Regions from separate parts of the Bradyrhizobium sp. Kon37 genome, predicted to be linked through region 1. Evidence: riboswitches for the same ligand, from Rfam matches in the RefSeq annotation. Region 1 holds a riboswitch; each other region holds the start of a gene.

The links. Region 1 has a riboswitch for cobalamin ahead of AC0L3J_RS21315 (DUF1636 family protein). Riboswitches for the same ligand answer to the same signal wherever they lie in the genome.
Region 2: it holds a riboswitch for cobalamin, as region 1 does, so the genes downstream of both, AC0L3J_RS08255 (TonB-dependent receptor) here and AC0L3J_RS21315 (DUF1636 family protein) in region 1, are expected to answer to the same signal.
Region 3: it holds a riboswitch for cobalamin, as region 1 does, so the genes downstream of both, metE (5-methyltetrahydropteroyltriglutamate--homocysteine S-methyltransferase) here and AC0L3J_RS21315 (DUF1636 family protein) in region 1, are expected to answer to the same signal.

Annotation. Positions count from the first base shown of each region.
Region 1 covers NZ_JBVVOY010000011.1:136,343-139,616, forward strand. The annotation lists gene AC0L3J_RS21305 (cobyric acid synthase) at 1-366, opposite strand, end outside; gene cobO (cob(I)yrinic acid a,c-diamide adenosyltransferase) at 377-1,012, opposite strand; cobalamin riboswitch at 1,053-1,270, shown strand; gene AC0L3J_RS21315 (DUF1636 family protein) at 1,366-1,749, shown strand; gene cobW (cobalamin biosynthesis protein CobW) at 1,746-2,795, shown strand; gene cobN (cobaltochelatase subunit CobN) at 2,795-3,274, shown strand, end outside.
Region 2 covers NZ_JBVVOY010000003.1:53,207-56,480, forward strand. The annotation lists gene AC0L3J_RS08250 (Cj0069 family protein) at 165-1,226, shown strand; cobalamin riboswitch at 1,311-1,519, shown strand; gene AC0L3J_RS08255 (TonB-dependent receptor) at 1,645-3,274, shown strand, end outside.
Region 3 covers NZ_JBVVOY010000005.1:254,473-257,746, forward strand. The annotation lists gene AC0L3J_RS14695 (4Fe-4S binding protein) at 28-231, shown strand; cobalamin riboswitch at 1,019-1,218, shown strand; gene metE (5-methyltetrahydropteroyltriglutamate--homocysteine S-methyltransferase) at 1,318-3,274, shown strand, end outside.

The DNA of each region.
Region 1 (3,274 bases):
CAGCCGCTCGAAGCTCTCCAGCACGGCGCCCATCAATGACGGCTTCATCGCCGCATATTCACGCGCACGCGCGGTCGCGATGCGTTTTCCCTGCACGATCACCTGCGCGCCGACATCGGTCTCGGGCTTGAGCAGCACCGGGTTCATGTCGGTGTGCGGCTCGACGCCAGCGGCGAGCGCCTGGAGCGCCTGGGCGCGGCCGATCTCGCCGCCGTCGACCGTGACGGCCGCATTGTTCGACATGTTCTGCGGCTTGAACGGGAGCACGCGCAGGCCGCGTCGCACAAAGGCGCGCGCGAGGCCGGCGACGATGAGCGACTTGCCCACGTCCGAGCCGGCCCCCTGGATCATCAATGCGCGCGCCATCGCGAGTTTCTTAGAACTCGACGCCGGCTTGCGCCTTGATGCCGGAGCGGAAGGGATGCTTGACCAGCGTCATCTCGGTGACGAGATCGGCGATCTCGATCAGCTCGTCCTTGGCGTTGCGCCCGGTAAGCACGACATGCGTCATCGGCGGCTTCGAGGTCGCCAGGAAATCGACAACCTCCGCGATGTCGAGATAGTCGTAGCGCAGCGCGATGTTGATCTCGTCGAGCACGACCATGCGGAGATTCTGGTCGAGGATCAGCTCCTTGGCCTTCTCCCAGCCGGCGCGGGCGGCCGCGATGTCGCGGGCGCGGTCCTGCGTCTCCCAGGTAAAGCCTTCGCCCATGGCGTGGAATTGGCAGAGGTCGCCGAAATGGCCGGTGAGCATGCGGCGCTCGCCGGTATCCCAGGCGCCCTTGATGAACTGCACGACCGCACAGGGAAAGCCATGGGCGACGCAGCGGACGATCATGCCGAAGGCCGAGGACGACTTGCCCTTGCCGGCGCCGGTGTGGACGATGATGAGGCCCTTTTCGCCGCTCTTGGTCGCCATGATCTTGTCGCGGGCGACCTTCTTCTTCGCCATTTTCGAGGCGTGACGGGCGTCGGTTTCGTCGGCCGTCTGGGTATCCGGTTCTGACGTCATCGGACGGGGTCCTTCGGCTTGACAAGAGGCGGTCGGGGGCAAATGGTGGCCCGACGTTGGTTCCTGTCCTACGACAGGCGAAGAGGGAATGCGATAGGGTCCGAATCGGCAAGATTTGGTTCCAAAATGCAGCCGCCCCCGCGACCGTGACCGGAGAGATGCCCGAAGCCACTGATCCCCATGAGATCGGGAAGGCGGGGATCGAAGGGGAAACCCTGCTCCGGAAGCCGGGAGACCTGCCAACGCGGACGATTTTGGACCGGCGGACGGGGTGTTCCGCGACGGGGAAACGGGCCTTCGCAAGAACGGTTCGTGGGCCTCTTCGCTTCCCGCTGTTTATTCTGGAAGAAGCGATGACCGTCACACTTCATGTCTGCATCACCTGCCGCGCCGGCGAGACGCTTGGCGAGGGCGAGACGACGCCCGGCAAGCGCCTGCATGGTGCGATCCTCGAGGCCGGCGTGCCCGAGGGCGTCAGCGTGGTTCCCGTCGAATGCCTGTCTGCATGCAACCAGGGTTGCTCGGTCGCGCTCAGCGCGCCCGGCCGCTGGTCCTATGTCTATGGTCGCCTCTCGGATGCGCATGCGAGCGACGTGGTCGCGGGCGCCGCGGCCTATGCGGCCGCGCCCGACGGCCTCGTGCCCTGGCGCAGCCGCCCGGAGATCTTCCGCAAGCAATCGCTTGCCCGCATTCCCCCCATTCTCCCCTTGGCCGTCGTGCCGGAGGCTGCCGAATGAATTCGCTCGCAAAAGTCCCGGTCACGGTCGTCACGGGCTTTCTCGGCTCCGGCAAGACCACGCTGATCCAGCATCTGCTCGCCAACGCCAACGGCAAGAAGCTCGCGGTGCTCGTCAACGAGTTCGGCAGCGAAGGCGTCGATGGCGAGATTCTGAAATCCTGCGCCGATGCGAATTGCCCGGAAGAGAACATCATCGAGCTCGCCAATGGCTGCATCTGCTGCACTGTCGCCGACGATTTCATTCCGACCATGGAGAAGCTGCTGTCGCGGCCGGTGCGGCCCGATCATATCCTGATCGAGACCTCGGGCCTGGCTCTGCCCAAACCGCTGCTGAAGGCGTTCGACTGGCCGGAGATCCGTTCGCGCATCACGGTCGACGGCGTGATCGCGCTCGCCGACGCCGAAGCTGTTGCTGCCGGCCGTTTCGCGCCCGACCCAATTGCCGTCGAAGCGCAGCGCGCGGCGGACGGCAATCTCGACCATGAGACGCCGCTGTCGGAAGTGTTTGAGGACCAGATCGCCTGCGCCGACATCGTGCTGCTGACCAAGGCGGATCTTGCGGGCGCGGCAGGGCTCGAGACAGCCAAGGCGGCGATCACCGCCGAGATGTCGCGCCGCGTGCCGATGCTGGCGATCACCGACGGCGCGATCGACGCGCGTGTCATCCTCGACCTCGGCGCTGCCGCCGAGAATGATCTCGCCGCGCGGCCCTCGCATCACGACGGCGAGGAGGATCATGAGCACGACGATTTTGCGTCCGTCGTGATCGATCTTCCTGAGGTCACCGACATCGACGTGCTGGTCGCATCCGTTCAGCGGCTGGCGCGCGAGCAGAACGTGCTGCGCGTCAAGGGTTACATCGCGGTGGAGGGCAAGCCGATGCGCCTCTTGCTGCAAGCGGTCGGCGAGCGCGTGCGGCACCAGTTCGACAAGCCCTGGGGCGCGGGTGCGAGGCGGTCAAAGCTCGTCGTGATCGGCGAGCACGGAAACATTGATGAAGCCGCGATCAAGGCGGGACTTGGTCTTTCAGGATCTGGTATCTAATGCACGTAGTCTTCCGCGAGAGCCGCGGTCTCGAGGAGACCGCGATACCAAGGGACATCGGCCAGGATCCGGCCGATCTCGTGGTGCTCTCGTATTCAGATTCCGATCTTGCCGCGTTCGCGGCCGGCTGGCGCCGTGGCCGCGACAGCCTGCCGTCGCTACGGCTCGTCAATCTCGCAGAACTCCGTCATCCGCTCTCGGTCGACACCTATATCGAGCGCACGCTGGCGCAGGCGCGCGGCATCCTCGTGCGTCTGATCGGGGGTGAGTCCTATTGGTCGTATGGGCTCGCGGCCCTGCAGCAACTGGCGAAGGAGCGCGGCATCGTGCTGGCCGTGCTGCCGGCCGACGGCCGCGACGATACGCGGCTGGATGCATATTCGACCCTGCCGGTCTCGACGCTGCGGCGGCTCAAGGTGCTCTGCGACACCGGCGGCCCTGTCGCATCGCAAGCCGCGATCGCGCAGCTTGCGTTGGCT
Region 2 (3,274 bases), on a different contig from region 1:
GGGTCACGCTATCTGCCTTGGTTCACAGGCTCCGCATAACGGCGCCGGCCACGTCTTGAAAATCGCGGACGACCTCGTTAGTCTCCGTTGCGTGGGGACAAAGCAGACTCCCCGTGAGGCCTCGGTCCAAGCTCTGCGCAGCACGCCATTCGTGGAGCTTGCGCATGGACACCGAACGACACCCTTCTCACCAACACACCGTCGCCATCCTCTCGCGAGGCGACGCTGCCGCGCGGCGGGATGCGACGGCGCAAAACAGCCGCTTCGTCCGCGTCTTCGGAGCACTCGCGGCGGTCGGCATCGAAGCCCGGCCGGCGATCTACGACGAAAGCCTCGCCGAAGAGGTCCGCGAGCAGTTGCTCGCGGTGGACGGCGTGCTCGTCTGGGTCGATCCGATCCACCAGGGCAAGACGCGGGTTGAGCTTGATCCCCTGCTTCGCGACGTAGCGGCGCGGGGCGTGTGGGTCAGCGCTCATCCGGACGTCATTCTCAAGATGGGCACCAAGGAGGTACTCTATCGTACCCGCTCGATGGGGTGGGGATGCGACACGGCTTTATATCAAACCGCCGAGGCCATGCGCGCCGAGTTGCCGACACGGCTCGCCACCGGTCCGCGCGTGATCAAGCGCAACCGCGGTAACGGCGGCCAAGGCGTGTGGAAGGTCGAGAGCCTGCCGAATTCCCCGATGATAAAGGTGCTGGACGCGACCAAGGATGTCTCCGAGGAACTGACGTTGGAGAGTTTTCTCGGTCGCTGCACGGAATATTTCGAGAACGGCAGCGTGGTCGATCAGCCATTCCAGCCTCGCTTGAGCGAAGGCGTGGTGCGCTGCTATATGGCGGGCGATCGCTGTGCCGGCTTCGGCTCTCACAAAGTCAAAGCCCTGGTTGACTCGCCGGATGCCCGTTCCGAGGCCGGACCGCGGCTCTATACCTCGAACGCAGACTCGCGCTTCCAGCGGCTGCGTCGCTTGATGGAAGACGAGTGGACCCCGGGAATGATGAAGACGCTGGACATCGACGCAGGCTCGCTTCCGGTCATCTGGGACGCGGACTTCCTGTACGGTCCGAAAGACGCGGCCGGTGCCGACACCTACGTCCTGTGCGAGATCAACGCGAGTTCATGCTTCGCGATCCCCGAGGAGGCCCCGGCGGCGATCGCAAGGACGGTGAAGCAGCGGCTCTCGCAAACGCAACCGGCTGGATCGGCGGACAGGAGGCCCTAAGCAAGAATGCCGCGGCATCTCGTGCTGCGGCACTCCGCCAGAGGCGCCGGTCATACGCGGATGTTGACGCGCTCATCGCCAAATGCCAGTTTCCCGCGCGGTAGTGTCCGCAAGGACTCTCCAAGGGAATGCGGTGCGTCCACCTCGAGTGGGCAATTCCGCGGCTGCCCCCGCAACTGTAGGCGGATAGCCGACGACCAAACGAACCACTGGAGCCCCGCTTGGGCCTCTGGGAAGGTGGTCGAAGGCGATGACCCGCGAGCCAGGAAACCTGCTACCAGCCATGGTCACGCGCGAACGCATTGGGCGGGGTGCCCTGATGTCGGAAGAGTAGCCGGTGCATCTGCCGCTAGGGGCGAAGGCAGACTGCTAAGGCAACCGCGGTGACGGTTAGTTTGCGTCGCCGCAGAGCGTTGTCGTGCAAAATCTTTATTTCGGTCCGGGCGTTGCGCCGGAACATTCGCGTGTCCTTATCCAGATCTCTCAGGGAAGAGCCGGCAATTTTCGGCGCGCCACACCTGCCCTGCTCGCCTTGCTGCTCTCGACATCCCTGTCCTCCATGGCGATGGCGCAGACCGCGGTCCGCGACAACGCCTCCCGCGAGGTCGGCCCGGTGATCGTCACCCCGCCCACTCCAAGACCGGCCGTAACCGTCAGCCCCGGCGCTCAGAGATCGCGCACGGCCCGGCGCAACGTAGGGCGTAATCGCGCCGCTCCGGTGGTTGCCAACCCAACAACCCAGCCTCCGAGCTATCAGGTGCAGACGCCGTTGAACACGGCCGCCGTCACCGATGTCGGCTCCCGGCTCGGAATCACGGCACGGGAAACGCCAGCGACCGTCGAGGTCATTGACCAGCAGACCATGCAGGATCAGGGCATCAGGACCACTACCGATGTCGCCAAGGCCGCGGTCGGCGTCACCGGCGGCGATGCGCCGGGCGCGCCCGCAATCTTCTCCATGCGCGGCTTTAGCGGCGACCAGCTCACCACCCTCTACAACGGCATCCCGATCGGGCCGTCGACCATGACGGGCCGGCCCATGGATACCGCCAATCTGCAGCAGGTCGAGATCATCAAGGGCCCCAACTCCCTGGTATCGGGACTCGGATCCACCGGCGGTGCGATCAACTACGTCACCAAGGCGCCGCACACCGGGCCCATTATCAACGAGGCCTTCACCTCCTACGATTCCTTCAACGGCTATCGCGCCGGCTACGGTTCCGGCGGCAGCACGCTGGTCAATGGCCTCGACTACCGTTTCGACATCAGCCATTCCAACGACAAGAGCTTCATCGACGACACCTATTCGAAGCTCAGCAACGTCTCGGGCCAGTTGAACTACCGCGTCAACGACAGCCTGAAGATCTGGGGCGCCGCCGAATACAAGCAGGACAAGGACCGATTCTATTGGGGAACGCCGCTGGTGCCGGCGAACGCGCCCGGCGTCGTGCCGACGTCAGGCATCGTCTCGGGCCAGTGGACCAATTGCTACCTCAACGGCCATGCCGGGGCGCTCAATCCCGTTACCATCGACGCGCGCACGCTGACGACAAGCTACAACGTGCTCGACAATCACAGCGGGGCCAACGAGCTCTGGCTGCGCAGCGGCTTCCAGTGGGACATCACCAACAACATCTCGCTGCGCAGCCAGGTCTACGGCTACGACGCGCATCGGCACTGGTTCAACAACGAGATCAGCTCGTTCGACGATTCCGGGCCGAACAAGGTCTATCGCGAGCGGCTGGCGCTGGACCACGCGCAACGGCTCTATGGCAACATCACCGACCTCACCGTCAATTCCAACCTCGGTGGAATGGACAACCGCTTCGTCGCTACGGTTGCGGCAAGCAGCTCGCAATTCAACGTCTCGCAGGATACAAAGTTCTTCTCCGACACGGTCGAGCTGATCAATCCGGACCGCGGGCTTTACGGCCCGCGCAGCGACGAGAAGATCTACACCCATCTCGACACCACGGCGCTGTCGTTCGAGGACCGGCTCAAGCTGACCTCGACCTTCGCGCTGATCGGCGGCATCCGGTTCGAGGATA
Region 3 (3,274 bases), on a different contig from region 1:
CATCGCTCGCCTAAGGAGTCGGAACGCATGGCTTACAAGATCGTCGCTTCGCAATGCACCGTTTGTGGCGCATGTGAGTTCGAGTGTCCCAACGCGGCGATCAGTCTGAAGCGCGACATTTACGTTATCGATGCCAAAAAATGTACGGAGTGCGAGGGCCATTGCGACACGCCGCAATGCGCGGTGGTCTGTCCGGTCCCTGACACCTGTGTCCCGTCCAAGACAGGATAGGCAGCCCGCGACCAAGGCCTCATCGCTCGATTTCGCGAACGAAGTTGTAGATGTGGGACCTTGAGGAGACCACGACCGCATGGGGCGCATCGAGGTCGATTAACATCGTTATGAGCTTAAGACGCTGAGCGACTCCGAGGACCCCCTCAAAGGGCTCTCTCGGAGGACACCGTCGAATTTGTCACGAACAAGGACAAGGCCCTCGATGCTCCGTGGCCGCGTTAAGGCCTATCGTCGCTGGCCGCGAGTCGAGGCGAGGCAGACCGGCGTCGAGCGGCCACGGACGCATCGAAGCCGGCGCAAAAGTCGCTCAGCACGTGAACACCTAGTGCACCGAGAAGATCATCTTGGCCAACCTCACGGAGGCGGACGACCTCGTGCCTGGTCGCGGGCTCGCCGAACACCCATGGAGCCGACCTGATCATCCGTGCGGTCCTGGAGCAATCCGGCTTTCGAAATTTCTAGGGAGCCCTCGTGGGCTGTGACCAAACGGATGCCGGCTGAGGATGATCGCACCTTCCTGACGCGCAGGTTCGAAAAGCTGCTGACGGAAAAGGTCGCCTCCTCGCGATCACACAGATACCGAAAGCGGCCCGGGTTCGTTCCGGTGGTGGAGCTCAACCGTTACGCGAGCGGGGAGCGAATGCATTTCACAAGCGGAGCCTCCACAGATCCGGGCGTGTTCACTAGGCCGCGAGCAAGACCGTCGTACCCGCCTAGTGCGCTCGTAATCGCTTGGGCAATATCGCAGCGAGAATCGGTAGGTTGACGCATCGATCCTCGTGCGCATAATTCAAGCCGTCGCGGTCTCCGGATTTCGTTTGATCCGGAGCTAAGAGGGAAGCCGGTGCAATGCCGGCGCTGCCCCCGCAACTGTAAGCGGCGAGCCGCTGTCCAACGAAGTCACTGAAGCCATGCGGCTTCGGGAAGGCCGGACAGCAGCGACGACCTGTGAGCCAGTAGACCTGCCTCGACAAGATATCGTCCACGGGCGGGGCGTCCCGGTGTGCGCCAAGCAGTTGTCGCTCACGCGATGTTCGCTGTCTGCGTCCGCCATGGCCTTTGCCCCAACATGGGGTCTAGGCTATGTCAATCCTTTCGCTTCCCGTTGCCACACTGGGGACGTCACGCATCGGCCCACGACGCGAACTCAAATTCGCGCTCGAGAGCTACTGGGCGGGAAAGTCCGGCGAAGCCGAGCTCCTCGAGGCGGGGAGTGGACTTCGTGCCGCTAATTGGGCACGGCAGAAATCCCGCGGTGCGACCGTCATTCCTTCGAATGACTTCTCGCTCTACGATCATGTACTCGATACCAGCCTGATGGTCGGCGCCATTCCCGACGTTTATGGCTGGACCGAAGGTCCTGTGTCGCTCAAAACCTACTTCACCATGGCGCGTGGCGCTCAGGACGGTGGCCACGCTCAGCATGGGCCCGGCGTAGCCGCACAGGAGATGACGAAGTGGTTCGATACGAACTACCACTACATGGTGCCGGAATTTCACCAGGATCAGATCTTTAAGTTTGCCTCTCGGAAGCCGATCGAGGAATATGAGGAGGCAAGAAGCCTCGGCTATCAGACGCGGCCCGTCCTAGTGGGCCCAGTCACTTTCCTGAAGCTCGGCAAAAGCGTAGATCCCGCATTCAATCCGCTCTCGCTGCTTGATCGGCTCCTCCCCGTCTATGTCGATGTTCTCCGCGAACTAGCCTCGCGCGGCGCTGAATGGGTTCAGCTCGACGAGCCATGCCTAGTGATGGACGTCGACGAAGGATCTCGGGCGGCTGTCCGCCGGGCCTATGCTCATTTCGTTAACGCCGTACCGCCCCTAAAAATCATGCTGGCCACGTATTTTGGAGGTGTCGGCGACAATCTTGAGACAGTCTTGGCTTTGCCCGTTGCCGGACTCCATGTCGACTTGGTTCGGGCACCCGGCCAGTTGGACGCGATTGTCGCCAGAGCCCGTGGAGATCTCGTGGTCTCGCTAGGCGTCGTTGATGGTCGCAACGTGTGGCGCTCCAATCTGCCCGCGCTGCTCGACCAGCTCGCTCCTATGGTCAAAAAACTGGGCAGGGACCGTGTTCAGATTGCTCCCTCCTGCTCGCTACTTCATGTTCCCACCGACATTGAGCTAGAGACCGATCTCGATCCCAATCTGAAGACGTGGCTGGCGTTCTCAGTGCAGAAGATCAAGGAACTTTCGATATTGGGCAAAGCGCTGGCCGGCCAGGCTGCCGACGTGGCGGATGAACTCGCCCTCTCAGAGGATGCATCCGTCACCCGCGAAACATCGCCGAAGATCCATAGTGCGAACGTCGCCGGACGAATGGCCGCGATCGACGATAGCATGCGTCGCCGTCGCAGTGCGTTCGCCCAGCGCGCCGACGTCCAGCGCGTCGCCTTCGCATTGCCGATGTTTCCAACCACAACCATCGGATCCTTCCCGCAAACGGCGGACGTCCGCAATGCGCGTGCAGCTCATGCGCGGGGAGCGCTGAATGACACGCAGTACGAGCAGCTTCTGAAAGCGGAGACAGCCCATACCGTGCATTGGCAGGAAGATATCGGCCTGGACGTGCTCGTACACGGTGAGTTCGAGCGCAATGACATGGTTCAATACTTTGGCGAGCAGCTGTTGGGTTTCGCGTTTACCAAGCACGGCTGGGTTCAGTCTTATGGCTCGCGGTGCGTTCGTCCTCCTATCCTGTTTGGAGATGTCTCCCGCCCGAAGCCCATGACCGTTAAATGGTGGCGACATGCGCAGTCTCTGACCAAAAAACCCGTCAAGGCTATGCTGACCGGACCAGTGACGATCCTGAACTGGTCGTTTGTCCGTGACGACATCCCGCGGAGCGAGACATGCCGACAGATCGCTCTCGCGATCCGAGACGAGGTCATCGACCTTGAGGCAGCTGGAGCGACCATGATCCAGATCGACGAGGCTGCGTTGCGGGAGGGATTGCCGCTGCGCAAATCGCAGTGGGAGGACTATCTCGATTGGGCAGTGGACAGTTTCCGCGTTTGCTCCTCCGCTGTCGCTGACGGAA